DNA from 4 places in the Kroppenstedtia sanguinis genome. Region 1 is predicted to be linked to each of the others. Evidence: riboswitches for the same ligand, from Rfam matches in the RefSeq annotation. Region 1 holds a riboswitch; each other region holds the start of a gene.
The links. A riboswitch is a leader RNA that binds a small molecule or an ion and turns the genes downstream of it on or off. The one in region 1 is predicted to bind cobalamin.

Region 1 (7,912 bases):
TACACTTTCCAACACATTGCTCAATTCATGACAGACACCGTTAAAATCCCTCTGCTCCAAAGCTTTCAACATTCGATCCAACTGGGGACGTTCCTCTACCCGCTCCAGTTGAAACGCTGCAAATACTTCCGCCGTAGACACCCCGTGGGGAGGTTTGGCCAAAATCACCCAGCAGGGCGGCGGCGGAGCCACAGGGGTGATCTCTTCCCCCCGTCCCCGGGCGATTGCGGTTCCGCCATAGACACAAAAGGGAACATCTGAACCCAGCCCCAAACCCAGCTTCGCCATCTCCTCCACGGTCAAGCCCAAGTCCCATAACTGGTTCAGCCCTTTTAAAGTGGCCGCTGCATCGCTACTACCACCGGCCAGCCCCGCCGCTACCGGGATATTTTTTCGGATACCGATATGGATCCCCTTTTGAACCCCAAACCGCTTCTTCACCAACGCCACCGCTCGGTAAGCCAGGTTTCGGTCATCGAAGGGCACAAAGCCTGATGTGCTATCCAATGTGATCCCGCTCCGAGTTTCGGTTAAATCGATGCGATCGTAAAGGTCGATGGTGGTCATCAACATCTCCAATTCGTGATAATCATCCGCTCGCTTATGTAAGACATCCAGCGTCAAATTGATTTTGGCCGGTGCCTTTACAGAGACATCCAATATTTCGCCCCCCCTTTCCGCACCCTGTTCCAACCCAAAAAAAGAAGGTAAGTTGGCTTTACTATTGTATCATGTGCATATATCCCATAAAAGCAAAGAAAACGGGCGGGGAAAGTTCCCCGCCCGTGCCCATAACCGGATCCGTTGAGGTATCCTGACTCCGTGTCAGAATCCAGTGAATGTCAGTTGCAGGTTCATCGATTCGCCATACGCTCTTCGGCCAGCTCAATGGCCCGTTTCACCATATTCCCCGCATCTCGAGCCTTGATTCCGCCCCAGCCTTCGCGCTGAACCACATCATAAAAGCCTAGTTCTTTGGCCAATTCGATCTTCAAGTCTTCCGACATGATTCCCCGCCGTGCCATCTGACTCCTCCCTTTCCTTCTCCGGCCGGGCAACCTTAGTATGGACTCAACTGATGATCTCTGCCCATCCAATGCCTTCCTTTCCTCGCTCGATTGGATTCGGGAAGGACGCACCCCTGATGTGATCTACTCTTTACATCCTGACTAAAGACTTACAAATCGTCAAACCCGTTGTCAGAGGAAACCTTGCTGTACTGGCGGGATTTCCCTTCAAAAAAGTCCTGTTTCCCCCGGTTGACATCCTGATAGGCGATCACCCATCGCATGGGATTCTTGCGATATCCTTCGAAGGGCCGTTCCGCCCCCAGTTCATGAGCGCGTTTGTTCGCCATAAAACGGATATAGGCCCGGAGCTCATCCGGCCGAATCCCGTCGAAGCGATCACCGAGAACCGTTTCCCCCCACCGAATCTCCAATTCCGCCGCCCGCCGAAAAGCTTCGGTCACAAAGTTCCGGCTTTCCTCCGTGTCCAATTCGGGAAACTCCTGTAACAGTTGCTGGTAAATCTGAACAAACAGTCGGACGTGAAGTTGCTCATCCCGGTTGATATAGTTGATCATGGTGGAGGTGGAAACCATCTTCTGGTGACGGGCCAGATTGTAGAAAAAGGTGAACCCAGAATAAAAGTTGAGCCCCTCCAGAATCACATCAAAAACGATAGAACGGAGTAATGTGAGCGGTTCAGGATTATCCACAAAATCCTGATACCCATCCACAATAAATTCATTCCGTTCCCGTAGGACTTGATCGTGCTTCCAGTATTCAAACACCTCTTCTTGTTCCTGCCGGTTTACAAGGGAGGAAAGGACATAGGAATAAGATTGGTTATGGACGACTTCCTGAAAAGAAAGCACCGTCATCAAGGCCGACAGACTGGAATCAGTCAAATAATCGGCCACCCTTGATGAATAATCGGTCTGGATCGAGTCGAGAAAAGCCAGCAGTCCGATGATTTTTTTAAAGGCGACTTGTTCTTCTTCCGTTAATCGCCCCCACTGTTTGATGTCTTCCGACATATTGATTTCAAAAGGAGTCCAAAAATTGGACAGCATGTTCTTGTACAGAGGATACGCCCAAGGGAAGCGGCAATCATCCCAGTTCAATACATTGGAAGATTGCCCATTGATGATCCCAGTGCTGGCATTGGGTGCGATCGGATCATACAGTTTACGTTTTTTCATGGTTTTTCCCTCCTCAGCTGGAACAGCTCTCACAATCGTCTACATAATCCGTCGCTGTGGACCGTAAGTAGTAGGTGGTTTTCAGACCCAACTTCCAGGCGGTCAGGTGCAGATCCAGCAGATCTCGGGCTTTGATGTCATGACGCACATACAGATTCAGGGATTGAGACTGATCGATATAGCGTTGACGGGCCGCTGCCTGTCGTAGGCTCCAGCGTTGGTCCATCTCATGGGCCGGTTTATAATACCAGCTGGTCTCCGGGGTGAGATCCGGCGCAGTAACCGGTATTTTGTAATTTTTCTTCTCTTCGCTGTATTCCCGGCGAAACACAGGATCGATGGAAGCGGTACTACCAGCGATCAGAGAAGTGCTCGCATTGGGAGCCACCGCCATCAGCCAAGCGTTGCGCAGTCCATAACGGCGGACCTCCTCCGCCAAGCTGCGCCAGGGCTCCTCCTGCAATCCCCTTTTTGCAAAATAGGCTCCGGTCTGCCAGTCGCTCCCTTCAAAGAGCGAATAAGCACCTTTCTCCCGGGCCAATTCCATGGAGGCTCGAATCGTGAGCTGAGCGATCTCTCCGTATAGCTCTTCCCCATAGTGGACCGCCTCCTCCGATTCCCAGCGGATCCCTTTGAGAGCCAACAAATGATGCCATCCAAAGGTACCTAATCCGATCGCCCGATATTTTTGGTTAGTGATTCTCGCCTGGGGAACTTCGATCGTGTTCAGATCGATCACATTGTCCAACATCCGCACCTGAACCGGAATCAATCGTTTCAACACTCCGTCAGTCACCGCCCGCCCCAGATTGATGGAGGAGAGGTTACAGACAACAAAATCGCCGGGTTCCTTGGTGATCAGGATCTTCCCGTCTTCCACGCGCTCCTCCCGCAACAGTGTCGGACTCATATTCTGCATGATCTCAGTACACAAGTTGGAGCAGTAGACCAGCCCAGCATGACTGTTGGGGTTTTTGCGGTTCGCTTCATCTCGATAAAACATATAGGGCGTACCTGTTTCCAACTGGGAAACCATGATCCGCTTCATCAATTCAATTGCCGGGACCGTAGTCCGGTCCAAACCCGGATGCTGTACACAGGCTGCGTATCTCTCCCGGAAACTGCCTTCTCCCGGTTCCTCATCATAAAAATCTTCCAGCGACCAGCCCATCACCCTTCGGACTTGGTGCGGATCAAACAGATGCCAATCTTCCCGGGCCTCCACTGCCTCCATAAAAAGGTCAGGAATACACACGCCGGTGAAGAGATCATGGGTCCGCAGCCGTTCATCTCCATTGTTCAGCTTGGCATCGAGAAAGGAGAGAATATCTTGATGCCAGATATCCAGGTAGACCGCGATCGACCCTTTTCGTTGTCCCAACTGATCCACACTTACCGCGGTGTTGTTCAATTGTTTCATCCAAGGGATTACCCCTGAGCTGATCCCTTTGTATCCTTTGATATCGCTCCCACGGGACCGGATTTTGCCCAGGTAGACACCCAGACCCCCTCCTCCTTTGGAAACCTTGGCCACATCGGTGTTGCTGTCATAAATCCCCTGTAGACTGTCATCCACCGTGTCCACAAAACAGGAAGATAATTGGCCAAAATTTTTGCCGGCATTGGACAGGGTAGGTGTGGCTACAGTCATATACAGATGGGAGAGAGCCCAGTAGGCTTCCCGTACCCAATGCATCCGATGCTCTCTTTCTTCCTGGGACATCAGCACCATCGCGATGATAAGAAATCGCTCCTGGGGAAGCTCGTACAATTCTCCTGCCTGGGAGCGGGCCAAGTAACGGTCAGCCAAGGTTCTCAGTCCCGCATAGGTGAACAGACGATCCCGCTCCGGACGGATGATCGTCGCCAATTCCTCGATTTCCCCTCGAGTATAGCCTTCCAACAGTAAAGGAGAGTAGACGCTGGATTTTGTCAGCACTTGGATTAACTCATAAAAATCTCCGTAGGGTTCCCCTTGACGGAATGGATGGCGCGAGGCCTCCTCGTAAAGCCGCGCCAAATAGATCCGCGAGGCTACAAAAGTCCAATCTGGTTCCTCACTGCTGACCCGTTCCAAGGCGTCTAGGATCATCCGGTCAGAAATTTGATCCGCAGAATCTCCTTCCCGAAAGGAGCGCAACTGTTGAGCGATGTACTCTTGAAGATCCAGTTTGGGAAAGTCGCTCACCAAAGGTTGGAGAAAATTTTCCATGGCCTGCCTGTCACGGGGAATCGTTTCTGTCGACAACAGCGTTCCGATCATTTCATCTCCGCCTTCCTCTGGAGTGATCTTCCGCCAGAAGCGTTGGAATCAAATCCTTTGGTAACACTTCTAGGGAGCTCTTCCAGGGCAAATAAAAAAACACCCTTATTCCAGGTGTTGGTAGGTTTGGAACACGGCGAAATAAGCAGGCTTACAGCAGAAGCCCCTGATCAGTCTTCTTTGACCGAATCCGCCGTTTCCAAGTCCCAACCCCCGAAGACTGGAAACATACAGGACAACGCAGGCAGGTCTACTGGCTCATGCTTCACCCTAGTCCGGTCCTTCCCGCCCAGTCAGCCCCCTCAGGGACCCGACAGGGCAGTGGTCACACCGTTTCGTCCACATTTACAGTTGCGGGGACAGCTCCGGCTTTACACCGAATTCCCTTTTCAGCTTCCCAAAGGAAGCACCTGCATCCCATAAACACAACATATTGAGTTTCCGAAGATGTACAACCCCATCATATCGAAAAACGGAGCAGATGTAAACAAAAAATCCGAACCCTGTGGGATCGGATTATGAGAAACTCATGCAAGCCATGAGTCAGCCCGGATTTATATCAGATATTATTGTTGTTGGGGATCTTTCACATATTTAACGGGGACTTGTCCTTCATCTTGGAAAACGGTCAATTCCACCGTCTCTGTCAGGATGTCGGCGTAACTGTAAGAAACGCGTTCAAAGGAGTGTTGATCCTCGTCCAGTTTGACGATAAACACGGAAGGGTATGTCTCTTCGAGCACCCCGCTGCGTTCAATCGTTTTGCGACGTCCACTGTTGGCTTTCAACCGGATTTTTTGACCGATATAGCCATCCAAGGTCCGTTTTATTTCAGACAGCGCATTCCTACCCATTTAGCTCGACCACCTCACTCACAGAGATTATACCATGAGTCAGGTGCAATTGTCAAAACGTGAATTATAGCAAGGGTCTAAGCCCTATGTCAACGGGTAAAACCGGTAATTGTCAATAAAAGTTCCTTCCCGACAAAACTTTGTCATGATCGACAAACCTTCGCTGAACCGCTTCATTTGGTAAAACGATCCGCCACAGAGCTAGCGGCGTAGGCGTCAGGCTTGATCTTGGCGGTATATCCCACCGAGGTGACCCAACCCACTACCTCCTGAATCAGTTTTCGGGTCTCTCCCTTCCGCCCCACATCCAGGTGAACTTCCACCGGCAACTCCAGAGAAGCCCCCAGAAAACCTTCTTCTTTCAATCGTTCCATCAGATCCAGGCTGTACTCCGTCTCTTTGTAGATCCGATAACGGAGATCCAGCAAAGGGCGACTTTTCTTTTTGGAGTAGAAAAAGAGAGCTCCTTTTCCCACCCGGTGTATAATGATGGCGGTTACGAACAGTGTCTCTTTGTGATCGGTCTGGGAGTCTGTCCCGATCACCATTTTATAAATGGCATTTCGATCTTCATCGATATAGGCATAAATCTCGGAGATCATTTGCTCCAGACGGATCCGACCCCTGCGTGGATGATAGAACTGCAACTTCCATTCGCCTCCGAAGTTCCGGGCGTTGCCGGCTAGTTTTCCCCTGTGGGTTCAGTTCCCCGTCACTTCATCCAGTCGGTTGCTTAAGAAAGCAAATTCCTCCAGCGATAGGGTTTCTCCTCGCCGCTTGGGGTCAATCCCCGCCTCCAGCAACACCCGAGAGAGAATCGCTTTTTCCTGTCCAAGCACAGCTCCTGTACTCAGGGCATTTAGGAGTGTCTTGCGCCGCTGGCCGAAAGCCGCCCGGATCACACGGAATAACAAAGCTTCATCCCGAACTTCCACTGGTGGTTGCTCACGGATCTTCAGTTGGATCACAGCGGAATCCACTTGGGGGCGGGGGACAAAAACATGGGCCGGGACCTTGGTAACCCATTCCGTTTCCGCATAATACCGAGCGGCAACCGTAATCGAACCGTAGGCTTTGCTTCCAGGGGAAGCGGTGAGACGTTCTGCCACCTCTTTTTGAATCATGATCACGATCCGATCCAGCGGAAGTTTTTCCTCCAACAACCGCATCAGGATCGGAGTCGTGACATAATAGGGAAGGTTGGCCACTACACTGATCCGATGGCAGTCCCCCAGGTAATCCCGCAACAGCCTGGTCAGATCCAAATTCATCACATCGCCGTGAAGGATATGGACATGAGGTTGTTCTGAGAACAGACTGCTGAGAACCGGAATCAGCCGATCATCCAATTCCACTGCGACCACCTGACCGGCTGCCATCGCCAACCGTTCGGTCAGGGCCCCGATCCCTGGGCCGATCTCCAACACTCCGGCTTCCGGGTCTAGTCCCGCGGCCTCGATCATCTGATCCAGTATCCGGGGATCTGTAAGAAAATGCTGACCCAGGCTTTTCTTCAGTCGCAATCCCTTTTCTGCCAACAATTGGCGTGTCCGTTCCGCAATCCTGACTTCATCCATCCTCTTCATCCTCTCCCACTCTGTGCAACGCTTCTTCAAATTCCTTTGCTGTGATGTGCAAGAGATGAAGACGGCGAAAGAATTGCTTGGCGTTTCCGTATCCAATCCCCAGGGCTACAGCAAGCTTTTCCCGGAGCAGCCGGGATTTTGGATGACCGACCAGCCCCGCCTCCCGATATCTTTCCCAGGAAACGCCGGTGGCAAACGGTTCTCCTGCTTCATGACGAGCCTTTGCCAACGCCTGACGAATCACTTCCGGAGCGGCATGTTCCACTCCGAGTCCGTGAGCACCCCTCGCTTCCTCCTGGGAGATGAAGGCATGTTTGCAACCAGGCACCTCCCGGGAGACGATGCGTCGGATTCGCTCTCCGGCTCCGTCGGGATCGGTCAGGATAATCACCCCCCGCGCATCCAGGGCCCGCTTCACCTCGGCGATCACATCGGAACCTACTGCCGATCCCCGGGTCTCAATGGTATCTGCACGAACTGCCCGACGGAGAGCTTCTGTATCATTCCGTCCCTCTACGACAATCACTTCTTTAACCGATAGCTGTTGAATAATTCCCACCCTTTTCCTATGTAACCACAACGGAGATTACCCACCCCCGTTGTTCAGCCTGCATCCTCGATCCGAAACAGACGGTTGGCGTTTGCAAAAGTCTGACGGGCCAGTTCTTCCAAAGGCATCTGCCGCAGCTCTGCAATTTTCTCCGCCACCAGCCGGACATAGCCGGACTCGTTTCGCTTGCCCCGATAGGGGTGCGGTGCAAGGTATGGAGCATCAGTCTCCACCACCAGACGGTCCAGGGGAACCTGGACGGCGATCTCTTTGGGGAGTTTGGCGTTTTTAAAGGTGACGGGGCCTCCCAGTCCGATATAAAAATTCATATCCAGACATTGGCTGGCGATCTCCCAGTTCCCACTGAAACAATGCATGACTCCGCCCACCTCTTCCGCCTTTTCCTCCCGCAGGATCTGGATCACATCCGCATCCGCTTCCCGGTTATGGATA
Region 2 (7,912 bases), on a different contig from region 1:
TCGGGAGCCGGCTTCACATCCGGATTTTTTCCCTCTCCCGGCGAAGCGTTGATATCCCCCAGGTCATAAATCCGAGGTTTCCCTTCCAGAAAATTGCGATAAGAAGTCAGGGCGAGTAACGCTTGTTCACTGGCCATATCATTGGATTTTTCCTCCCCGACATGGGCAAATCCTCCATCCTTCTGTTGATAGGACAGCAGATTTTCCACCACATTTCCACCGGATTTGGTAAAAGCGTTGCTGTGGGGATCCATCCCATTGGAAGTGAGGGCGATGATCACCTGTGAAGCACTTTCGCTGTTTTCCACTCCCCAGGAACGAAATCCCCCGCTCTCTGTCTGCTGAGCAGACAACCACCCAAATCCTCTTTGCTTAGCCTGATCTACCGCTCCTCCATCATAGGGAGCCAACGCTGCCAGCGCCATGGCGGTGAGATCCACATCTCCTGAGGACCCGACCACCAAAGCCCAACTGCCGTCCCGGTTCTGGTTTTCTAACAGCCAGTTCAGTAGTCCTTCCCGGTTCCACTCTGCCCCATCGGGTACGAAATAACGTGCAGAGTCCAAGGCGATCAGAGCGAAGATCACACCGTTGCTTCCTTGAGTCAACATGCCCTTATGGTTACAGATTTTTTCGATCAAATTATACTTATCTATACTTCGGGGGTCCCCGCCGCCAGCACGAATCCCCAGCACCAACCGTTCCACATCGGTTACTTTGCGGAATTCTCCTTCATTCTCCACGATATGACGAATCGTATTTTCCAGGTAGTTCACCGGGACCTTTTCTACTGCCTGAAACAAGCCAAGAGCCTGCCAGTCGGAACCGGAGCCCTCAGCTGAAATCCAGCCGGCTACATCCGCCACCGCTTGGGTCAGATCTCGTTTTTTTACTGAAGCGGTCTTTGCGGAAGTGGTCGCCTGCACTTCTTTGCCGGAGTGCTCCTGGGTTCCCAGAGTGCGGCGGCTCTCTCCGAATGCCTTTTCCCTGGGGAGATTACTGGCTCCATCGGATCGGGGTTTGGATTTCACCGGTGCGTCGGGTTCAGTCCCCGACGGCGGAGCCTTCGGTGCCTCCCGGAGTCGGTTGTTCCCCTCCCCATCTGTACGGGAAAGAGGGAGCCCTACATCCTCGCCCCCGTCGGTGGTATAGACCCACTCCACTACATCCCCGTTCTTCACCGGATGACTGCCAGCACTGTGGGCAGGGAACTCTCCGTTCACCCGAAACATCCAGCCACTGAGTGGCCCGCGATCAAATTCGGCCAGATCGCCGATGGCACGAACATAGAGGCTACTTCCAGAACCCGTGTAGGTCATCTGTTCCGGACCCAGGGTTTTCAGTAAGACGCTGAAAGCCGTCTCATCCGCTTCGATCTCCACTGGCGTTGCAGGGTACATTTCCCGGTGGTCGTCTCCGGTAACCGACAGCTGAACCATGTCTGCCGCTTGTTCCCCAGTTTCCCCTGGGACTACAGGAAGAGTCTCGCCAAGAACCGCAACAGGAAAAGCCGTCAGGAAGAGAATCAAGGCGAAGACAGTAGATAACCACTTTTGGAAGAGGTACATCTCTTTCATCCTTCCTTTGATAATCAGGCACAAAAAAACACCCCGTTCCCTGCGGAGTGTCGTTGATGTGGAATCCCGCCACTAGCATGCCTGTACAGAGGCATATGTCGGCTCCAGTCAACACCTCCTATCCGCGTAGGAATCCTGTGTCGTCGGAACAGGCAGGTCTCCTGGCTCATGTTCATCACCTCCCGCGCCTTCCCGTCTTTCGACAGTGGCATATGGCAGGAGGCTCCCATTCACAGTGGCGGGACCGCGCCGGATTTGCACCGGTCTTCCCTTTTCAGCCGATCGGATCCTGACCGATCGACACCTGTACCTAACAAATATGCGATTGGTTTAAATTCACATCATTGTAGTACCCTTCTTAATTATATCATGATTCGCATAAACCCCAACCTAAAAAAGAGCCGATGATCGGCTCTTTTATCCATCTGATCCCTTTTTCTCAGGATCCACTTCCGTAGCGAATCTCCCGTAGTACTCTTCCAAGGTCCAATCCTTGCTCTGCAGTTCAGTGGCCAGCTTCTTCCCCACATAGCGCAAGTGCCAAGGTTCATAGGTAAATCCAGTGATCTCTTCCTTTCCCTTGGGATACCGGATAATAAAACCGTATTGATGGGCGTGTTTTGCCACCCAGCGCCCTTCCTTGGTTTGCGCAAAGGATTCTTCTAACTTAAAGTCCACATCACTGCATGTGATATCCATAGCCAACCCGGTCTGATGTTCACTGGTACCGGGACGGGCACTCACCTGTTTGGCTGCGCCTCCCTTCCGGTTTCCTTTAAAAGCAAACAGCTCTTTCTGTCGCTCGTAGGATCGGTACCCCGATTGGGCATATAACTTCAATCCCTGCTTCTCTGCTTCGGCAAAGAGTTGTTCCAATGCTTTCCCCGCTTCCCGGCGTAACTGTTTTTTAGGCAGATCTTCATGAAAGGGAAAGGGAACATCAGGAACCACCAAATCCGGTGGAGTGTAGCCATCGGGTAAAGGGTGAGTCTGGTTGACTAAGACGGTGGGACTGGTGGGGTGGGTATCCACCTTGATTTTCTCCGTTTCTTTGGGAGGAGACTTTTTCTCGGTTGCCGCCTTTTGACCTGATTCGATCGGTTCTTTCTCCTCCTTTTTCCCCTCTGCATGAGACGAATCTGCCCCTTGGTACATACCGGACAACCATAATGAGATCCCGGTGATGAGGGTGAAGATCAGCACAAGCCCAATGGGCAGCTGTTTTTTTCGCCGCTCTTGCCTCTGCCTTTCCTTACGGGATCGAAAAGATGACCCATGATAATCCAAAGCTCTGTTCCTCCGTGTATTCCCGGTCTGGGAATCTATCAGTTATGCCAACTATATTAAAAATCAAAGATCCTGTAAAGATTGGTAGAAAGGAAGACCGGAAGCCCACTCCCAATTCAACAGAGCACCATTTCATCATGGGGTTTATGAAAAAAGCAGGAAACTCCCTCCTTTCTCAGGGGATCCGAAAAATATCACCTATCTGATCTCATCTCTTAATCGCACCCGCCTCCGTCACCACCTCCACCACCTCCGTCACTGCAACCGTCGCTGCCAGATTGGCTATCACCTGACCAAAAACTAGGGCCCGACCCTGAATCGGTAAAACCGCTGCTTTGACTTCTTGAACTCTTTCCCCGGAAGATCCCCGGTAAGTTGACGATCAAAATTAAAAGGATAACGATTCCCACAATGATCCATTCCACGATGTTCACCCTCTCCAAAATGATTTTTCAATTTTATATTCGCTTAAAGCCACCCGATCCCTGCCCCTCTCCCTCTAAATTAACATTGTCAGAATGATGTGTTTAGCTATCATTACACTACCAGTGTAGCAAAAGTGCGCAGAGTGAGAGCATCACACATCCTGCGCATTCCCCATGGTCTGCTCCGAATCCGACCCTCTCCATTTCCTTGGGGGAGGATAGGGTCGCGTGGGTGACCACGATCACCCCGCCCGCAACACGGCTAGTCTACACTCCCTTGAATAAAGGCATGAAAAAAGCCGGTTGATCCTTCTCGGATCCAACCGGCTTTTATCCTCTGACACGAATTCACTTCACTCCCGCTGGAACTGACAAGCCCAGCTGTTCAGCGACTCTCTCTCCCCATTCCGGATCTGCCTTGTAGAAATGGCCGATTTGGCGAAGTTTGATCTCATCTCTTTGAACTGGTCTCATATGATCTGCGAAATTTTTCACCAAGCGTTCCCGCTCGTCTTTGCTCATTAAACGATAGAGATCCCCGGCTTGGGTGTAATGATCGTCGCTGTTATAAGCGACACTGTCCGCTTCGCCATTTAACTCAAAGGGAGTCATATTCTGATTGCGATCCTCGATAGGACCATTTAAGCTGTTGGGTTCATAATTGGGTTTACCGCCATCGTTTCCGTTCACCGTCATATAGCCGTCACGCTGCATGTTATGAATACCGGCTTTCGGGCGGTTGACAGGAATCTGTTGATGATTTACACCTAGACGGTAACGATGGGTATCTCCATAGCTGAAGATCCGACCTTGCAGCATCTTGTCCGGGGAGACTTCGATTCCGGGAACGAGATTGCCTGGTGTAAAAGCGGATTGTTCCACTTCGGCAAAGTGGTTTTCCGGATTGCGATTGAGGACCATTTTCCCCACTTCAATCCGCGGATAATCTTTTTTCGATACGGTCTTGGTCACATCAAACAGATCCCACTTGTAAGTTTTATAGTCTTCGTAAGGGATGATCTGAACATACAGCGTCCAGGAGGGATAATTTCCTTCTTCGATCGCATGGAAAAGGTCTGCCCGGTGATAATCCGGTTGTTCACCTGCCAGTTTTGCGGCCAAATCCACGTCGAGCCCTTTTACCCCTTGGTCACTGATGAAGTGATACTTCACCCAGAATGGCTCACCTTGATCATTAACCCATTTAAAAGTATGGCTGCCATATCCGTTCATATGACGGTATGTGGCGGGAATGCCGCGGTCTCCGTGCAGGTAAGTGATCTGGTGCAGTGATTCCGGTGACAAGGACCAGAAATCCCAAACCATATTCGGATCTTTCAAACCGGTCTGGGGATGACGTTTTTGGGTATGAATGAAATCGGGAAACTTGATCGCATCACGGATAAAAAAGATCGGGGTATTGTTACCCACCAGATCGTAGTTCCCTTCATCGGTGTAAAACTTCAAGGCAAAACCCCGTGGGTCACGTACCGTATCCGCTGAACCCAATTCGCCGGCAACCGTTGAAAAGCGGGCGAACATCTCCGTACGTTTCCCTTTTTCACTCAAAAAATCGGCTTTTGTATATTTAGAGATTTCATCATTAGTCACTTCAAAATATCCATAAGCCCCGGCACCCTTGGCGTGAACCACACGCTCCGGAATACGCTCTCTGTCGAAGTGGGCCAACTTTTCGAGCAAATGGAAATCTTGAATCAATACAGGACCTCGTTGCCCAGCAGTGATTGAATTTTGATTGTCCCCTACAGGAATACCGGCACCGGTAGTCAGGGTTTTTCGGTTATCCAATGATAATCCCCTCTCTTCCTTATTTTCTACATTTATTATAATACAGCCAATATGAAAATCAATACTAAATTATAATCGTTATAAACAACGTTTTTGTACACTTGCAACCCAGGTTGAGCTACTTCAACATCGGACGCAAATCAGAATCCATAAAAAAACTCGAGAGTGTGATTCCATCAAAAAGGGAAGAAGTGGAGTTCACTCCACCTCCTCCCCCATATAACCCTATTCATCCGCGGGGTGGATATGTGGCCCTTAGCAGGACATCACGATGTCGTCGTTGAAGGGAAGTAAGCATCCTGAGCGCTGTCCACTCCGCAGTCCATGCTCCCCAGCATTCCTCCACCTATCAGGAGAAAATGACCCGCTGCATCTCCTGTAATAAAGAAGGAATCGTGCAAAAAGGATCCTTGGAAGATGTGGAATGAGGCGGACAGCCCAAGCCATCGCAATCACAGAGGGCATAATCAACACCTGTGTCAGGATGATCAGCTCGCATTCATCCACTTTTAACATCCTTCACTCCCCAACATCGGAATAGGAGGGCAGTCCACCTGCTCCATCGCATGACTTTACCGCCCGCACCACCGCCTCTGCCAGCATCTCCGCAGACAGAGCGCCCACCAAGTCCACCCCTGTTTCCACCTGCCCGGTGGCCAAGGCGAAAACAGTGTCCCCGTCGTTCATCGTGTGTACGGGATAAATGGTTCGTGCCAAGCCATCATGGGCCATCTGAGCCACCTTGTTTGCCTGAGACTTGGTCAGCTTGGCATTGCTGGCCACTACCGCGATCGTAGTGTTGGTGCTTAACTCCCCGGCCTTCCCTCCTCCCATACACCCGATATAATCCAGGAACCCTCCCTGACCATCCCGGGTACCTGCCAGCGTCTCACCAGTGCGGGGGTCCCTCACCTCACCCACCGCATTGACGGCGACGAGCGCCCCCACCGCCAATCCGTTGTCCATGCGCCGGAATGCGGAACCCAGACCACTTTTCATAGCCCTTTCCATCCCGCAAAATTTCCCCACAGAAGCCCCACACCCAGCACCCACGTTTCCTTCCTTCACCGGACCGGGACCGGCCCGTCTGGCTGCTTCCGCTCCCATTGCACAGTCAGGTCTCACTTCAGCCGAGCCCAGGGCCAGATCGAAAAGAACAGCAGCGGGAACGATGGGAACCACCGCCACCCCCACATCCAGACCTTCCCCCATCTCCTCCAGAACCTGCATCACTCCAGTGGCAGACTCCAATCCGTAGGCGCTCCCTCCCGCCAAACAGACGGCATGTACCTGTTCCACCAGATTGAGCGGATGCAACAGGTCCGTCTCCCGGGTGCCAGGGGCAGATCCCCGGACATCCACACCTGCCACGGCACCTGAGGGAATCCGGATCACTGTACATCCGGTGAGTGCCTCAGGATCCTCCGCCTGACCCACCTGAATTCCCGGTACATCAGTAATCGATCCTTCCATTTTGCAACCTCCCTCTCTCCTCCGAAATGGATAGGAGAAATTGAATACACTAGACAGCTTCCATCTGCGGCTTAACCCCTTCTCTCCCAAAATCTGGTCATCACAACTTTGGTTGGGGCTTAGGAGTGTTGATTAGCCATATTTTAGGCAGGAACTAAGGTCGGGTTGGTGGGACTTTGATTCGCCTTTGCGCTCTTTGCAAGAGATCGTAGCCCTCCCACCATCCCTGTTCCCTCAAGCAATATTTTACGATAGGCACTTTATGGTTAATCAACAGCCCTAGTTGGGGCTATTGTTTGTTCAGCTTAAGTACATCTTGTCCTTTTCCACCGCCTCATACAGTGATTCGCATCATATCTTTTGGTTTTGGATCGCTTTTCAAGTATTCCATCGGAGAATTTTTTCTTAAAATGACTTCTTGTTATTCTCACCCTTCTTTCATCCATTCTCAAAATCCCCTTTATGCTATTCTGCTAATCTACAGGTGAATTAGCGGCAAATCACGAAACCATCCATACATATTCAACTGTCAGGAGGTTCCCATGAAAACTCGTTACCAGATGACCTTTATCGGTCTGGTCGCTCTGCTCTGTTTCTCCGTCGTCTTCCATGTCTCGGCTTCGACACTTGTCCATGAACAAAAATGGGAATCAAGTAAACCTCTCCCCTTAGGCTTTCCCCACCTAAATGAGACACGAAAGACCACTGTCTTGGCTCCCGGTATGACTCATACCCATATCCTTCGGGGAGAATCCTCTGAAAAAGATTATTTCACTGTAGACGTGGTTTTCCGATCTACGAAAGCGGAAGCTGAGAAAACCGCGCGCAGGTTGGAACTCGATGGCTATGAGCCCTCTGTGCAAAGGATTGATGAACGAGCACCGGATGACTTGAAGAAAGGTCCCCTGGGCTACCTCGTCCAGGTTGGACATTTTTCCGGTGCACAGGAGGCCGAATCCTTTAAATCCAAACTGGCGGCGAAGGGTTACTCCGGGCTGCGGGTAGTTTATACAGGGGATAACGGGAGTCCCACCACCGGTCCCTGGAACATTCATATGCTGAAGATCGATCCCAAACATTTTAAAGGAAGTATTCTTCCGGAACTAGGGACGGGAATCGTTCCTGGGAAGAAGCGTTTGACGGACATGTCGCTACGCACCCATGCCCTCGCAGGGATTAACGGCGGCTATTTTGTCACAGGAGAAAATGACGGCACCACCGGTGATCTGTCGGGAATCTCCGCAATCAAGGGACGCTTAATCAGCGAAGCGATTGACAAGCGAACCGCCTTGATCCTTCCCGCCTCCGGAAAAAAAGCCAAGGTGGCGGAGTTGAATACTA
Region 3 (7,912 bases), on a different contig from region 1:
GGTGAGGCTTCACAATACATAAGTCATTCTCTGCTCGGTCCCGGAAGCAAGGATAGCAGGAACCGCTGTTAAAAGTCTTTTTGATCTTTCGTCCACAGTATATACAAGCTTTTTCTCCCAAAAAGCGGATCTCCAGTTCTTCCCCTAGCAATTCGTTGATGGGTAGCTTCTGATCGGAAAAAGGCCAGAAGTAGGTAATCGGATCTGTATGCTGATGGATCAACGGCTGGACATAGCCGGTCAACTGCATAGATGAACACACTCCTTTTTCAAAACCGTGAAAAGGCCGGGCCCAAATCTATGAACATGGGTTCTAAATTCATTATGTCATATGGGATTCTTTCACGAAAGATAGGTTTCAAAGCTTCCTTGCGGCTTCTGCAGGTGAGCAATATAAAACCTTCCGGCTCAGGCGTGTTGATTAGCCATATTTTGGGTGGGGAGATCGTGTTCACCCACGCGACCGTTGCCATCCGGCAAGGAAGTGAAAACTGGCCGCTCCAAATCTGACCATCGGGCAGGGGCAAAGCTTTACGGAAGCAACACAGGGAAGAGGTTGCCCCTAAACGCCCTCCCTCCAGATTCTCCGCTGGGTAGGATGGCTACCTTTATTCCAGGGCTTCAGCCCATCGAGATTGTAGTGCCTGTGGCGCAAAGGTCGCTTTGGCAGCACACGACTCCCTTCCGCTGCCCATTTTCTGGTTAATCAACAGCCCTGCTTCCGGCTATATTCTCTCGATTTGGATTGATTTACAATAGAGTCGGTAACGGATTATACACCATATGGAAATTAAGCTTTGGATTGGAAGGGATGATATGAAAAATTCCTTGTTACGATCAGGAGAGTGCCCACCTGAAAGCCGCCGCCGAGGAATTGGAGCAACAGGGGAAGCTCTCCAATTCCACAGCTTTAACTAAAAAAATCGATCAGAGGGTTGAGATGATGAAAAAATACCGAATCAAGCAATATCAGTACCTGGAGAACCGGGTGGAAAAGGTTCTGGAGAATGCTGAAAAGAAACGGGATGAAAATCTGGAGAAGTAGGACGGATTGGAGGGAGCTGAAACCTCTGATATAGGAACTTCGTTATAATAATTGAAAGTGGCAGCGTCCTAAAGGATTAGGATTTGCATCTTGCAGAGTGGCTAGCCAATCCCCTTTTTTCATTGATTGACATATATTTTTACATGGGTTATAGTTTTGAAGAAACGATTTCGAAGGTTGAAAATGATGTCTTTGCAAGATGAAAAACCATTGCAATCCTCTTTTTAATTGATAAGAATTAGTTTAACCCCCTTGAGACGAAAAGGCCGACCCATATTGGTCGGCCTTTTCGTCTTGAAAAAATTCAGCTGAAAATTTTTTGCAGGAGCCGGGGCCGCCTCGATGGCTTCCATCAGTTGTAGAGTAGTCCCTTCGGGGTGGAAGTTAGAATCATTGTGAAACCCCATCATTTAACCAGGCGTGTGGATTAAACATATTTTGGGTAGGAAATAAGGTCGGGAGGGGGGGACGGTGAACAGCCTTTGCACCCATAGGGCACAAGTCTCGCCAGGGTCGCTTTCCGCTCCCGGGTCTCGCTATGCGTTCTTTGCAAGAGATCGTAACCGTCCTACCCACCCGGTCCCCTCATACATCAGACTTCTTCACGGGCCAGGTCGCTTGGGTAGCCGACTTCCTTCTGCTGTTCAACTTTGGTTCATCAACTTTTTCTGTCCATCTGAGGCGGTGCGGCAGGGATGTCCGCATCTGTCCTCCCTTTGCCAATTTGTTACCAGTTTTTTTCTTTGCAGGCCGCTGGCAGTCCCTATAATTGAACCAGTTCTCAGTTTCATTATATAATGGGATCACAAGTCGATAGGATGAAAAGGTCTCCCCGTCACCACGGAGAACGGGGAGTGAAAAGGGAAGGCCGGTGAGATTCCGGTGCGGTCCCGCCACTGTATTTGGGGAGCGAAGCCGCAGGATGCCACTGTTCTACAGAACGGGAAGGTGCGGCGGAGTGAGGATCCATAAGCCAGGAGACCTGCCTTTTCATCTGGGAAACTTGCGATCTCCTTCGAGGCTGAGGAGAGCAACTGCCCGGATCCTGGGATCGTTTTTTTTGATTCGGTCAGGAACCCCTGTGCCTCACGGCAAGTGGGGTTTTTCTTTTTGCCTCGGGAAAAACGGTGAATGGGAGCGGATGAGATGAAAAGATGGACGCGAATTTCTGCAATTGGATTATCCCTGCTGCTCGTGTTTGCGATGGTCGCCTGTGCGCCCACTCCAAATGCACCTGCTGACAACGAGGATTCCGGAAAGCAGGAAGCCGGTTTTCCAGTCACCTTGACAGATGGCACGGACACCCAGGTGACCGTAAAAAAAGAACCCAAACGGATCATATCCTTGATTCCCAGCATGACGGAGACGGCATACGCCTTGGGATTGGAGGACCGGATGGTGGGGGTGACGACCAATGATGATTATCCCGCCGAGGTCAAAAAGGTGGAAAAAGTGGGTGATATGAAGATCGACACGGAGAAGGTGCTCTCCTTGAAACCGGATCTGGTTCTGGCTTCAGAGGGTCTGAACGGGAAGGAGACCGTGGACAAGCTCCGCAAGCTGGGATTGACAGTCATCGCCTATGAACCTGAGAATCTGGAGGGTGTGTTCCAACAGATTCAGGATGTGGGGAAAGCGACAGGTGCCGGGAAAAAGTCGGATGAGCTGATCTCCAAGATGAAGAAAGAGGAACAGCAAGCGAAAAAGATCGCTGCCAAGGTACCAAGGGACAAACAGGCCAAGGTATGGATCGAAGTCTCTTCCGATCTATTTACTGCCGGAGAGGGCACTTTCATGGATGAACTGATCACACTGGCTGGTGGGAAAAACGTGGCGAAGGGAGAGAAAGGCTGGTTCCAAGCCTCCTCGGAGAATGTGGTCAAATGGAATCCCGATGTGATCCTCTACACCCATTCAGATAAAGAGGAGAAAATCGCAGCCCGGGGCGGCTGGAAAAGTATCCAGGCTATAAAGGAAGACCGGGTAGAACAGCTGGATAGCAATATCGTCAGTCGCCCCGGACCGAGAATCACCCAAGGGTTGCTCCAGATTTCCGAGGCGATCTACCCTGAAATATATGCCGAAACAGTCAAATGAAGCGATGGGGTTGGTTCTCACGGTTCCTGGTTTGGTCACTCGCTTTGAGCCTTCTGCTATTGATGGCGATGGGTGCGGCGGTCTCTTGGGGCAGTGCGGAGCTGGGATGGGAAGAACTCTGGCGAACCGTGGAGGATAAGTGGACGGGAGAGAAAACCGTGGATCCGGCGACTGAGGCGATCCTCTGGCAAATTCGTCTCCCCCGGGTGATTCTCTCCGCCCTGGTGGGGATGGCCTTGGCAGGAGCAGGGGTGGTGTTTCAGGGATTGTTGCGCAACCCTCTCGCCGACCCCTATATCCTTGGGGTCTCCTCCGGTGCTGCCCTGGGGGCGGCGATCGCCATCTTTACTGGTGCCGGCGTGGCCTGGTTGGGGGGATGGACGGTGCCGGTCTGGGCCTTTCTCTTCGCCACGGCGGCTCTCATCCTCGTCATTGGACTGGCGGGCAGAGGGATGAGTCGATCAACCCTGATCCTGTCCGGCGTGGTGATCCAGGCCTTTTTCGGTGCGATGCTAACCTTTATAATCGGGATCTCTTCAGCAGAAGAGTTGCAACGGATCCAGTTTTGGATCATGGGAAGTGTGGCTGCCCGGGAGTGGCACCATATCTATGTCGTGCTCCCTTTTTTGATTTCCGGGCTGCTTTTGATTTGGCTGATGGCGCGCCCCCTAAACTTGTTTTCCCTGGGAGAGCGGTCTGCCGCTCACCTGGGTGTCCCCGTCCGTCGGACTCGGCTGGTGCTGTTGCTTTCGGCCACCTTGATGACGGCAGCCGCTGTTTCTGTCTCCGGCACGATCGGATTTGTGGGGTTGATTATTCCTCACATCATGCGCCGAATCGTGGGTCCGGATCATCGGGTGTTGATCCCCGCCGCCGTATTGGCGGGAGGACTCTTCCTCGTCGGGGCAGATACCGTGGCCCGGACTGTGATGGAGCCTCGGGAGCTGCCCATCGGGGTGGTAACCGCCCTCGTCGGTGCACCGTTTTTTGCTTGGCAGCTAAAGCGCAGACACGAATATCCATGAGTGACTGGGAGCGATTGGGGATAAGGGGTAGATGGAGATGCTGATTGCAGAGGGTTTGCATAAATCTTATCCAAACCGGAAGGTCTTGCGCGGGGTAAATCTTGCGGTGTCCCCTGGGGAGATGTTGGGAGTGCTCGGTCCGAACGGTAGCGGAAAGACCACACTGATCCGGTTGTTGACCGGGGAGGAGCCTTTCGATGAGGGGGAAGTTTGGCTGGATGGGCGCCCCCTGTCCGCTTGGTCTCAGCGGGAGAAGGCCAAACGATTGGCCGTTCTTCCCCAGGAAGGGCTGCCTTCGGTTCCTTTCACGGTCAAAGAAGTGGTGGAGATGGGACGTCATCCCCATCAGGGTTTTTGGCCCTGGGAGGGAGAAGGGGATCAGCAAGTGGTGGAGAAGGTATTGCAGGAAACCGGCCTGGAGGCGGATGGCGATCGACAGGTGGATCAGTTGAGTGGAGGGGAACGGCAACGGGTGGCGATTGCCAAGGCGATGGCACAACGCCCCCGCGTGTTGATCCTGGATGAACCGACCACCTTCCTCGATATCGCCCATCAGTTGGGGATGCTGGACTGGATCCGGTCCTGGAGTCAGAAGGAGGGGGTGGCGGTCCTAATCGTCCTCCATGATCTCAACTTGGCGGCTCTTTATTGCGATCGGCTCCTGATGTTAAAAGGGGGCGTCTGTTTTGTACAGGGAACGCCCTCCGACGTATTGACTCCCGATCGGATCCGGGAAGTATACGGGGTGGAACCCGTTCTCACCCAACACCCGATCACCCATGCACCTCAGGTTTTGCTCCAACCAGGAGAGGAGATCCAACCGTCCTGAAATCGGCAGGATCGTTTCTGTTGTGATCACGGGAGACTCAAACCGAGGAGGAATGAAATATGAAACTATATACCCGGACCGGGGATGAGGGGAAAACCGGTGTGATCGGAGGCAGGGTGGATAAGGATGATATCCGGGTGGAGGCTTATGGCACCCTGGATGAGGTGAATGCCTTTGTTGGAGAAGCGATCAGCCGCCTGGATTCCGAGGCGTATGGGGATCTGATCGCCGAACTGACAGAGATTCAGCATGAGCTGTTTGATGCGGGGGGAGATCTGGCCCAGGCGGGCAGAAAGCGGAATTATAAAGTGAGCGGAGAGAGTGTAACTCGTCTGGAAGAGTGGATCGATCGCTATGAGCAGGAGACGCCGGAAATCCGCAGGTTTATTCTGCCTGGGGGAAGCCCGGCAGCGGCGGTGTTGCACATCTGCCGGGTACTCACCCGGAGAGCGGAACGGCGGGTGGTCACCCTCACTGGAGAACAGGAGACCAATGAAGAGGTTCGCCGCTACCTGAACCGCCTGTCGGATTATTTCTTTGCGATCGCCCGTGTGGTCAACGTTCGAAAAGGGATCGGTGACGTGGAATACAAACGGGGAGGCCAGGTCTTTAAGTAATCGGCTTCCATCGGGTATACTAGGGCATGTCTGGTAATGCAAGATTTAAGAAAAGACGGTGCCCACCGGTTGGATAGGACAGATCTCCCGACAGTGGAGTGAAAATATCGGAGGGCGGATGAGGTTTCACAGAGTCCTGTTGATTAGCCATATATGAGGTGGAAATCAGGTCGGGATGGTGGGAGGGTGAAGAGTCTTTGCACCCATAGGGCACAAGTCTCGCCAGGGTCGCTTTCCGCTCCCGGGTCTCGCTATGCGTTCTTTGCAAGAGATCGTAGCCGTCCCACCCTCCCCGTCCCCTCAAGCCATATTTACGATGGGGGCAATGGGAAGAGCGAAAGGATCCTTTCGTTCTTATCATCCACTTTATGGTTAAACAACAGCCCTGGGTTTCACATGGAGTGATCTTGGCAGTTCAGAACAACGAAAAGATCTGAAACCCCATCCCGACCGTCTACAAACGCAGGGTATCACAACCCTTCTAGGAAGGACCCACTACGCTTGGAGGGATCCAGAATTGACTTTAACCGTGTATCAGTATCCGCGCTGCGGGACGTGTCGCAAGGCGCTCAAGTATTTGGATGAGAAGGGAATCTCCCACGAAGACCGCCATATCGTCGAAAACCCGCCTTCTCCCTCGGAGCTGGCGAGCCTGGTGCAAAAGAGCGGACTCCCCCTGACCAAATTTTTTAATACCAGTGGGAAGAAGTACCGGGAACTGGGGCTCAAGGATCGCTTGAAGGAGATGGACGAGGCGGAAATGCTGGACCTGCTCTCCTCCGACGGAATGCTGATCAAACGTCCCATCGTCACGGATGGCAAACAAGTGACCGTCGGCTTTAAGGAAGAGACTTTTGACGAGGTTTGGGCCCGCTGAAGGCTGCATCGGATCGATCCGGTGCTTTTTTTATGCCTTGTTACAATCTGAAGACGAGTGTTGCAGTATGTCTGTTGGAATCCGATACAGACTAAGGGCGGAAGAGGGAATGCTCCATGTCAATCCATCAAAAAACATCCGCTCTGTCGCGAACCGCTGCGGAGTACTTGGTAGAACAATTGGCGGCCTGGGGATGTGAAAGGATCTATGGAGTGGCGGGGGATGCTATCTTACATCTCATGGATGCGATCGCCGCACAGGATCAGATCCGCTACATCAATTGCCGTCTGGAGACCACAGCCGCCCTGATGGCCTCCGCCGAAGCGAAACTGACTGGCCGGCTGGCGGTCTGCGCCGCCACTAGCGGCCCTGGAATCGTCCACATGCTCAATGGTCTGGCGGATGCCGCCCAGGATCGGGCACCGGTGTTGGCGATCACAGGACAGGTGGAACGAAAAAAGCTGGGGACGGGCAGTAAACAGGACCTCAATCAACAGGTGATGATCGAGCCGCTGGCGGTATATTCAGCGCTGACTGCTGATGCGAGAGTACTTCCCGTTCAGCTGAACCTAGCTATGAAGAAATCCATATCCATGGGGGGAGTTGCCCATCTGTCGATCCCGAAGGATGTCTGGATGGACGGCGTGCATGGAGAACTTTATCCGCCGATGGTTCCCCAGTCGGCCCCGCCGCCACCGGAGCATGAGCTGCAGAGAGCCATCGGAATTATGAAGAGTTGGGCCTGCCCGGTTATCCTGGCTGGGCGCGGGGTGAAAGGATGCGAAAGGGAATTGCTCCAGCTAGCCGAGAAATGGGGAGCGCCCATCATGACCACCCTCCCAGCCAAATCCTGTGTGCCCCATGATCATCAACTCTATATCGGCGGTTTGGGTCAAGGGGGCAGTGACATTGCTACGGAGCTGCTCCGGGAGGCAGACGGATGTCTGATCCTGGGCGCCACCTGGTGGCCCCAGGAAGTTGTTCCCGCCCCCATCCCGGTGATCCAGGTGGATGCCCGGCCGGAAAATATCGGGGATCGGATGCCGATCACCGCGGCAGTGGCGGGGGGGATGTCCTCTGTTTTACCACAAATGATACGGGAGATCGGGGATGGGGCTCCTTTCGCCTGGTTGCAGCGGGTTCAGGAACTGAAGGGGAATTGGAAATCACAGCTGGAAAGGGAGGCTAAATTGGATACGGAACCGATCGCCCCGCAACGGGTGGTGGCTGCCCTCCATCAGGTGGTGGAAGCCGATGCCATCATGGCTCTGGACGTGGGGGATCACCTGCTCTGGTTCAACCGGGTTTTCCAGGCGAAAAAGCAGGAGATCCTGATCTCGGGGCGCTGGCGTACCCTCGGCTTCGGATTGCCAGCAGCTATGGCCGCCAAGCTGGCTGAACCGGAGCGTCAGGTGGTGGTAC
Region 4 (7,912 bases), on a different contig from region 1:
ATCGTTTCGGTAGCTTCTTGTTCTGTGTCAAAGGAGAGGGTGATCGGAACCCACCCATCTGAGGAAGGTGAACCGATCTGCGAAGGAAGCGAGGAGCGAATTTGAGACGAGGTAGGATCGAAGGATGTCCCTTCACCTGCACTTCTACATGAGGCAGCGCTTCCAAAAACGCTTGGGTGGACATCTTCCAATACTGGGCTAAATCGAAGGAATCCGGCCGGCTGAATCTTTCTTCTCTCCACTCAACGGATTGAATTCGTGAGACTCTGTAATTGCGAACTTCTCCCTCAGCAACGGCAACTAGATACCAGACGCTTCCTTTGGCCACTAGACCGAGGGGTTCGATCAAACGCGTTACGGATTGACCATCTGCCCGTTCATAGCAGATCAAAATCTTGTTCTCGTTCCAGATGGCTGCTTGCAAGGTTTTAAAGGAGGCGATCTTTTCCTGGGAGGGCTTCCAAGTACTCGTGTCGATATGGATGCGTTGCTGGATTTCTTTTGCGCTGTTGCGATCCGCTCTCGGAAGAGAGGCTAACAATTTGTTTCTCGCATCTTCAGCGGTACGGTTTAGCCCCAGGTCATTTAACAAATGATCAGAGGGAGAAATCAATAATGCCCGTAGTTCCGATGCTTTCAGACCGGTCAGGTGGGTTCGGTAACCCTCCAGCAGACGCCAACCGCCACCTACTCCCCGTTCAGCTGAGACAGGTATACCAGCTCCACTAAGTGCTTCCATATCCCTGTGGATGGTTCGCTGGGAGACTTCCAGCCGTTCTGACAGCCATTTCGCGGTCAGCCGCCCGTGTACCTACAACAACAACAGAATGGATACCAAACGATCCGCCCGCATATAGCACTCCTTTCTGTGAAAATCATCGATAAATAAGACAATGGATGTCATGTATCGTCTTGTATGCTTACCTTATCAAAGGAGAGAGAGGATGAGAAACATGAGATCCTTGGAAGGAAAAATCGCTTTAGTTACCGGGGCCAGCCGAGGGGCGGGACGAGGCATTGCGGTGGAGTTGGGGAAAGCGGGGGCCACTCTTTATATTACAGGAAGAAGCCTTCAAGGGAAGGCAACAAAGGATCGGCCAGGCACACTGGATGAAACCCTTTCTCAAATTCAAGCTTGTGGAGGGGTGGGGGTGGCGATCCGTTGTGATCATACTCGGGATGAAGAGATAGAGGCGTTGATTGCCCGGATTCAAGACGAACAGGGGCGCCTGGATATCTTGGTCAACAATGTATGGGGCGGGAATGAGCTTGCGATTAAAAATGAACCGTTTTGGGAGTTGTCCCTGGATCATTGGGATCACATGTTTACTGCCGGAGTGCGGGCGCAACTGGTAACCAACCGTTTTGCTATCCCTTTGATACGAGAACAGAAAGCAGGGGTGATCTTGCACACGACTTTTTGGGATGAGTATAAGTACACCGGCCACTTTTATTATGATTTGGCCAAAAGTACCTTGAACCGGATGGCTTACGGGTTATCTATCGAGTTGAAACAGGACGGAATCGCGGTACTGGCAGTCTCCCCTGGCTGGATGCGGACGGAATTGGTACTGCAACATTTCGGCACCGATGAAAATCATTGGCGTGAAGTGGAGGCATTGCAACAGACGGAATCCCCTCATTACGTGGGACGTGGGATCTGCGCCTTGGTAGCGGATCCCGATGTGCTTCAAAAAAGCGGACGAGTGTGGCCGGTGGGGCAGTTAGCCAGAGAATACGGGTTCACGGATATCGATGGTCGGCAGGTTCCGGTCTTTCGCATCCCTGATCCTGATGGGGATTGAACTGATCTAGAGGGATCTACGACGTGCACAAACCGGTTCCTTTATGTGAGGGAGCCGGTTAACTTATGCCGAAAGATATTTAGAAGTGTTATGATTACCTTTCCTTTAGGTCCCTGTATAGCTTGGGGGAGTGAAGCGATCCTAGGCACGACTTTATCCTGAGGATATGACGACTTTTTCACAATGCTTCTAGGAGAAGACGATGCATTGTGAAAGCAATTCGAATAGTTTTCTAACATCCCCTAAGTTTCTAAACGGGGGATATATTTCTGCAAGAAGGTACACTGAAAACATTGAGCTAAGTGCAGAATTATATCTCCAGGGATCCTTCCTACTTAAGCAACCCAATTTAGAACCGGATCCAGATCATATCGCCACGAATCTCATTGTTATACAATTTTGCACTATCGATTGAAAATAAAGGTTTAAGATAAAAAACCAAACCAGTTTGTATAACAAACATCATATTTAGTAAAACGGTAGGATCTTTTGTCTGGAGAAAAGATTTACGTTAACAACGCAAGTACTTCGAAGCATGTGAGGTAACATCAAACCGGAATCCCCCGTTGATCACAACGGAGGATTCCAATACCGAATCTATGACTCATATAATGAGGGGTAGGTACGGGGATTAGTAGCTCCTTCTACTCAATTGTCAACTTATTTTTGAGCGATTTCCGCATGTTCCTTGCGTAGCTGGCGGGCGGCTTCCACTAGGTTACGGAGAGAGGAGACCGCTTCCTCCCGGGTACGGGTCTTCAGACCACAGTCGGGATTAACCCAGAGCTGGGAAGGGTTGAGAACACGCAAAGCCCGGTGCATCAGGCGGGTCATCTCTTCCCTATTCGGTATGCGAGGGCTGTGGATGTCATAGACGCCAGGTCCGATTTCTCGTTCATAGTGCACTTCTTCAAAGGCTTGGATCAAATCTCCATGACTGCGTGAAGTTTCGATGGAGATGACATCGGCGTCCAATTCCTGGATGGCGTCTAGAATGTCGTGGAATTCACTGTAACACATATGGGTATGAACCTGAGTAGCTGGATGGGCTCCTGCGGTCGCCAGACGAAAAGCGGCAACGGCCCATTCCAGGTATGCATCCCGTTCCTTCGCTTTTAAGGGCAACCCTTCCCGAAGAGCGGGTTCATCCATCTGGATGACGGAGATACCTGACTCCTCCAGTTGTTTCACTTCTTCCCGAAGAGCGAGTGCGATCTGTCGAGCGACCTGGGGCCGGGGGAGGTCCTCCCGCACAAAGGACCAGTTGAGAATGGTGATCGGTCCGGTCAGCATGCCTTTGACAGGCTTGGAGGTCAAGCTTTGAGCGTATACGACTTCCTTCAAGGTCATCGGTTTCCGGTAGACAACATCTCCGAACAGAATAGGGGGTTTGACGCAACGCGATCCGTAGGACTGTACCCAACCCTGACGGGTGACGACAAATCCCTCCAGCTTTTCCCCGAAATACTCTACCATGTCGGTACGTTCAAATTCTCCGTGCACCAGCACATCGAGGCCGATTTCCTCCTGAACATGGATCCATTTCCGGATCTCTTGCTGAATAAACTCCCGATAACTTTCATCGGATTGCTTCCCTTGTTTCCAAGCCCGGCGGTTTCTGCGAACCTCATCGCTCTGGGGCAGACTGCCGATGGTGGTGGTGGGGAACAGGGGAAGAGTCAAGCGTTGTGCCTGGATCGTTTTCCGTTCTGAGTAGGGAGCTAAACGGCGAGTATCCTGGTCTGTGATCCGATCTGTGGCTTCTTGCACATCTTTCCGAGTACGCCAAGGAGAATGGGCCAACTCCTCTAAGGCCGAATGAGAAGCAGCCAGTTTCTCTGAGAACTTTTCTGCACCCTCTACCAGCGCATGAGTCAGCAAGACGATTTCTTCTAACTTTTCTTCTGCAAAGGAGAGAGAATGTTTCAGCACCGACGGCAATTCTGTTTCCTGTTTCACTGAGAGAGGAATATGAAGCAAACTGCAGGAAGGTTGAATCCACCACCCACTACAGGCGGCCTGCTGGGTCCATTCATCCTGCAAAAACTCCAATTCCTGCAGCAGATCGGCACGCCAGATGTTGCGGCCGTCTAGAATTCCGATTCCGAGTACTTTTTCTTCCGGGAATCCGTGTTGAGAGAGGGATTTTAGGTTTTCTTCCCGTCCTGCTTGGAAGTCGAGGCCGATTCCTGCGACGGGAAAGGAAAGGGTTCGTTTATAGTGTTCCAAGGAGCCAAAATAGGTCTGTAGCATGATACGAATCCCAGGCGCCGCTTGATTCAATTTTTCATACACGGCGGCCACCATTTCATGTTCTTCCTGGGAATGGGGGAGGACGAGAGCAGGTTCATCCAGTTGTACCCACTGTACCCCTTCGCACTCCAGTTCGATTAGGATCTGTGCGTAGAGAGGTGTTAACTGTTCCAAAATGGTCGGCAATTTTTCCGAGGGGAAGCCTTTGGATAGTTTGGTAAAGGTATAGGGACCGATGAGAACAGGTTTTCCTTCAATCCCCAAACATTTATTCGCTTCTCGATAAGCTTCCAGAGGGCGGTTTTCCAGTAATACCGGTTCAGTATCCTTTTCCCATTCCGGAACGATATAGTGATAGTTGGTGTTGAACCACTTGGTCATCTCACAGGCTGCATTCTCCCCGTCTCCCCGGGCCATGGCGAAGTACGTATGCAGGGGCACAGGGCCTTCTCCGTGTCCAAAGCGGCGGGGAACCAGGCCAAACATGACGGCCATGTCCAACATGTGATCATAACATGTAAAGTCTCCAACAGGGATCCGTGAAAGTCCAGCTTCTTGTTGTTGGCGCCAGCTTTCTAAACGGAGCTGTTTCATCTCTGCGATCAGATCGTTTTCTTCCAATTTTCCTGCCCAGTGGTTCTCCAAAGCTTTTTTCCATTCCCGCTGGGCTCCGATGCGAGGGAAACCTAAATTGCTGCTCTCGATGTTCAATGCGGCCACGCCTCCTTATAGCAATAAAAAAAGCATTCCACGACATCCAGACAAGTGGAAATGCTTAGCCAGGCCGCATGTTTCTCCGGCGGTACATTCCAACACCTCCCTATCTCCCGTAGGTCGAACAGTGTTTTCGGAACAGGCAGGTCTCCTGGCTCCGGGATCCATGCCCCATCTGCCTTCCCGATCGCCAATGGATCAGTGGCTTGTCAGATGGGACTCTTCCGTTACAGTGGCGGGACCGCGCCGGATTTTCACCGGCTTCCCTTTTCAACCCTCTCCCTTCGGAAAAGGGTACCTGTTCCCATGTAATTCATTTTGGTGAAAGAGTCCATGCTTTCAGACTTGGGGATACATTCTCATGAATAAGTATGAAAGTCAAGATCAAAAATCCGTGGGTCGAAGGGAATCATGCATCGTTTCGACACTTCTAAATAAACCCTTGCGACAAGCGGAAGCTTATGGATACATAAAGCTTAATCTCCAATAAGAAAAACCAGTTTGTAATACAAACTAACATAACATCCATTATTAGATAAAAATCACTTCCGAAGAATAGAGAAAGGAAAACAATAGAGGGTCATCAAAGTATAAACCCACCATACTTTAGCAGCGTTGAAGAGGGACGACAATCGGTTTTTTTATGCAAAAACGGAGACGTATTGAATATGACTGTCACAAAGAAAAACAACCGGATTTCAACACCGGTTGTTTTTCTTTGTTTTCACTGTTTTCCCCCTGGATTTCAGGTACAATTGAAAGGAGCTGCTTCATTGGTGGCGGAAGCCTGCGGTTGCTGACGGTGCAAAAGCCAGGCGGGACGGCCAAAGTAAATGAACAGAATTAGCAAGGTGATGAGAGCCACCAGGTACTTACTCCAATGTGGCCACGGAGCAGGGGTGATAAACCCTTCGATCAGGGCAGCCACGATAAACATCGGGATCACACCCAGGATCAGTTGGACCGTCACTTTCCCCTCTCCTTTGAAAGCCTCCATACGGGTTCGTTCCCCAGGGACCCAGAAGGCATAGGCGAGAGACATTCCCGCAGCACCAGCGATGAAAATAGCGGTCAGCTCAATCACCCCGTGGGGCCAGATAAAAGCCCAAAAGGCGTAGGCTTCCCCGGCCCGATGGAAGAGGGCGGCGATCGCTCCGATCAGGAGTCCGTTTGAAAACAACACCCATAGAGTACCCACACCCAAAAGGGCTCCCAATGCAAAGCAAAGGAAAGCCACTTGAATGTTATTGGTCATAATCGTGCTGGAGGCGATGGCATGATTCCATTGTTCGCTGGATTGCAAGGCATGGGGGTTGATATCCACCCCCTGCGGGAGAAAAGCCGCCGCATACGCGGGATTTAGCCAGGTAAAGCCAAAGGCGAGCCCAGCGCCTGCCACAAACAGCAGGAGTGCGACCAAGAAAAAGGGGATCCGCTCATGAAACAATGCTGGAAAGCGACGGGTGAAAAAACGAAGCCCCTCTCTTAAATCCCCTTTTCCTTGGGTGGCATAGATCGCTTCGTGAGCTTGTGCCGCCAATCCATTCAGATAATCTGTCACAGTATGGTCGGGGAAATAGGTCTGCGCATAAGCGAGATGTGAGGTGACTCGGCGGTATGTATGTCCCAATTCATTCAATTCTTTGCGACGAGCCTGACGGGAGCGAAATATTCGGATCAGTTCTTCCAAACGATCCCAGTCTGGCTGATGTTTACGTATAAAATAGGGCAGACGGTAAGCGGATGACCTTGACATTGCGATGTAATCACCTCCATGAATGAATTGTATCACGAAGTTTGTTGGAAAGGAGAGAGGTCGATGGAAAACCGGGTCACCGTGACAACTCCTGAACATGTGAAGCTGGAGTTTACAACAGCGGGGCTGGGGAGTCGGGCACTCTCCCTATTGCTGGACTGGCTGATCCTTGGGTTTGTTCAATCCATCCTCGCTTTCTTTGGAGTCTTGTTTTTTGTCGCCTCGGCCAATCTGAATAGTCCCTTTTGGGCTTCGGTGATGATGGCAATTTTTCTGTTTCTGCTCTTTTTCATTCCCTTGTGTTACTATGTCCTCACGGAATATTTCATGAATGGACAAACAGTAGGGAAACGGGTTGTCGGATTACGGGTGGTGACAGATCGCGGGGTGGCTCCGGGGTTCTTGGCAATATTTCTGCGGAATCTGTTGCGAGTGGTGGACAGTCTGCCCTTTTCCTACTTGGCCGGTGGAATCAGCATCTTTATTAACCGTCGGGAAAAACGGATAGGAGATTTGGTTGCCGGGACGATGGTCGTACAGATGGAAAAGCGAGAGGCTCCTCGTGTCCAACCGTTGTTTTCCCACCAGGAGCCGGTCCTGACCCTGGCGGAATTGACGGGGGTATCGGATCGGCAGTGGATCCTATTGGGTCGTTTCTTGACCCGACGAGAGGCGATATTCCCCGAGGCGAGGAAGAATTTGGCGCAAAGACTGGCTTGCTTACTGTTACCCCCTGCAAAGGCGATCCCCGGTCAGGAGGAATTTTATCTGGAAGCGGCCTATTTTCAGTTGCGCAATCAACAGATGAACTGGGAGGGGGATTTCCGTGGAAGGTGACATCGCTTGGGGCTCCGAAGCAGGATGCTGATTGGGGATCGAGCTTGCCCTTTACCGAGCACTGGCCGGGAGGGAAATCACGTCTGGTTTACCTGTCTTCCCGGAATGGATGGAGATGAGGCCGGAAGGCTGGCAGAGGAGTTACAGTCTTTCGGTATACAAGCGCGCTTTTTAGTCATCAATCTGGGAGATGGCGCATCAACATTTGAAGGGGGAAGTGGAGCGGGGGCTACCCCGGATTCTGATCAACAATGTCGCCCATTTCGAATGGGATCTCACCTTTGAGGAACTGGACGTAGCCCGCCTGGTTGCCTTAAAAGAAGCAGGCCGGATCACGAGACAGGTGATCTGATTTTCACAGTAAAACATCCCGGAAGTCTTGATAAATCAAGGTTTCCGGGATGTTTTACGGCAATTGAACCGAAAATTCAGATCTGGGTGAACGAAGGATAAGGCAAAAAACCGGATCGTCAATGTCGGTCGCCCGGAGAGTCTGTTTGAATTATCCTGATTCCGCAGGCGAAATGGTGGATGTGAGAGTATTCCT

Region 2: it holds a riboswitch for cobalamin, as region 1 does, so the genes downstream of both, JOD24_RS03315 (DUF4430 domain-containing protein) here and JOD24_RS10180 (ribonucleoside-diphosphate reductase subunit alpha) in region 1, are expected to answer to the same signal.
Region 3: it holds a riboswitch for cobalamin, as region 1 does, so the genes downstream of both, JOD24_RS02290 (ABC transporter substrate-binding protein) here and JOD24_RS10180 (ribonucleoside-diphosphate reductase subunit alpha) in region 1, are expected to answer to the same signal.
Region 4: it holds a riboswitch for cobalamin, as region 1 does, so the genes downstream of both, metE (5-methyltetrahydropteroyltriglutamate--homocysteine S-methyltransferase) here and JOD24_RS10180 (ribonucleoside-diphosphate reductase subunit alpha) in region 1, are expected to answer to the same signal.

The regions. Positions count from the first base shown of each region.
Region 1 covers NZ_JBNPXF010000015.1:16,624-24,535, reverse strand. Annotated here, with positions in the region: gene ispE (4-(cytidine 5'-diphospho)-2-C-methyl-D-erythritol kinase) at 1-660, opposite strand, end outside; gene JOD24_RS10190 (small, acid-soluble spore protein, alpha/beta type) at 855-1,025, opposite strand; gene JOD24_RS10185 (ribonucleotide-diphosphate reductase subunit beta) at 1,178-2,206, opposite strand; gene JOD24_RS10180 (ribonucleoside-diphosphate reductase subunit alpha) at 2,220-4,469, opposite strand; cobalamin riboswitch at 4,696-4,898, opposite strand; gene veg (biofilm formation stimulator Veg) at 5,036-5,323, opposite strand; gene JOD24_RS10170 (ribonuclease H-like YkuK family protein) at 5,497-5,970, opposite strand; gene rsmA (16S rRNA (adenine(1518)-N(6)/adenine(1519)-N(6))-dimethyltransferase RsmA) at 6,025-6,909, opposite strand; gene rnmV (ribonuclease M5) at 6,893-7,489, opposite strand; gene JOD24_RS10155 (TatD family hydrolase) at 7,513-7,912, opposite strand, start outside.
Region 2 covers NZ_JBNPXF010000003.1:157,214-165,125, reverse strand. Annotated here, with positions in the region: gene JOD24_RS03315 (DUF4430 domain-containing protein) at 1-1,577, opposite strand, end outside; cobalamin riboswitch at 1,712-1,900, opposite strand; gene JOD24_RS03310 (M15 family metallopeptidase) at 1,995-2,864, opposite strand; gene JOD24_RS03305 (catalase) at 3,638-5,098, opposite strand; gene JOD24_RS03300 (P1 family peptidase) at 5,618-6,571, opposite strand; gene JOD24_RS03295 (phosphodiester glycosidase family protein) at 7,114-7,912, shown strand, end outside.
Region 3 covers NZ_JBNPXF010000002.1:125,572-133,483, reverse strand. Annotated here, with positions in the region: gene JOD24_RS02295 (DUF2797 domain-containing protein) at 1-250, opposite strand, end outside; cobalamin riboswitch at 1,853-2,049, shown strand; gene JOD24_RS02290 (ABC transporter substrate-binding protein) at 2,192-3,142, shown strand; gene JOD24_RS02285 (FecCD family ABC transporter permease) at 3,187-4,167, shown strand; gene JOD24_RS02280 (heme ABC transporter ATP-binding protein) at 4,205-4,996, shown strand; gene JOD24_RS02275 (cob(I)yrinic acid a,c-diamide adenosyltransferase) at 5,056-5,613, shown strand; gene JOD24_RS02270 (arsenate reductase family protein) at 6,131-6,490, shown strand; gene JOD24_RS02265 (thiamine pyrophosphate-binding protein) at 6,607-7,912, shown strand, end outside.
Region 4 covers NZ_JBNPXF010000006.1:54,358-62,269, reverse strand. Annotated here, with positions in the region: gene JOD24_RS05340 (helix-turn-helix transcriptional regulator) at 1-751, opposite strand, end outside; gene JOD24_RS05345 (WCX domain-containing protein) at 1-44, opposite strand, end outside; gene JOD24_RS05335 (SDR family NAD(P)-dependent oxidoreductase) at 954-1,805, shown strand; gene metE (5-methyltetrahydropteroyltriglutamate--homocysteine S-methyltransferase) at 2,466-4,778, opposite strand; cobalamin riboswitch at 4,897-5,089, opposite strand; gene JOD24_RS05325 (stage II sporulation protein M) at 5,518-6,528, opposite strand; gene JOD24_RS05320 (RDD family protein) at 6,592-7,365, shown strand; gene JOD24_RS05315 (hypothetical protein) at 7,556-7,717, shown strand.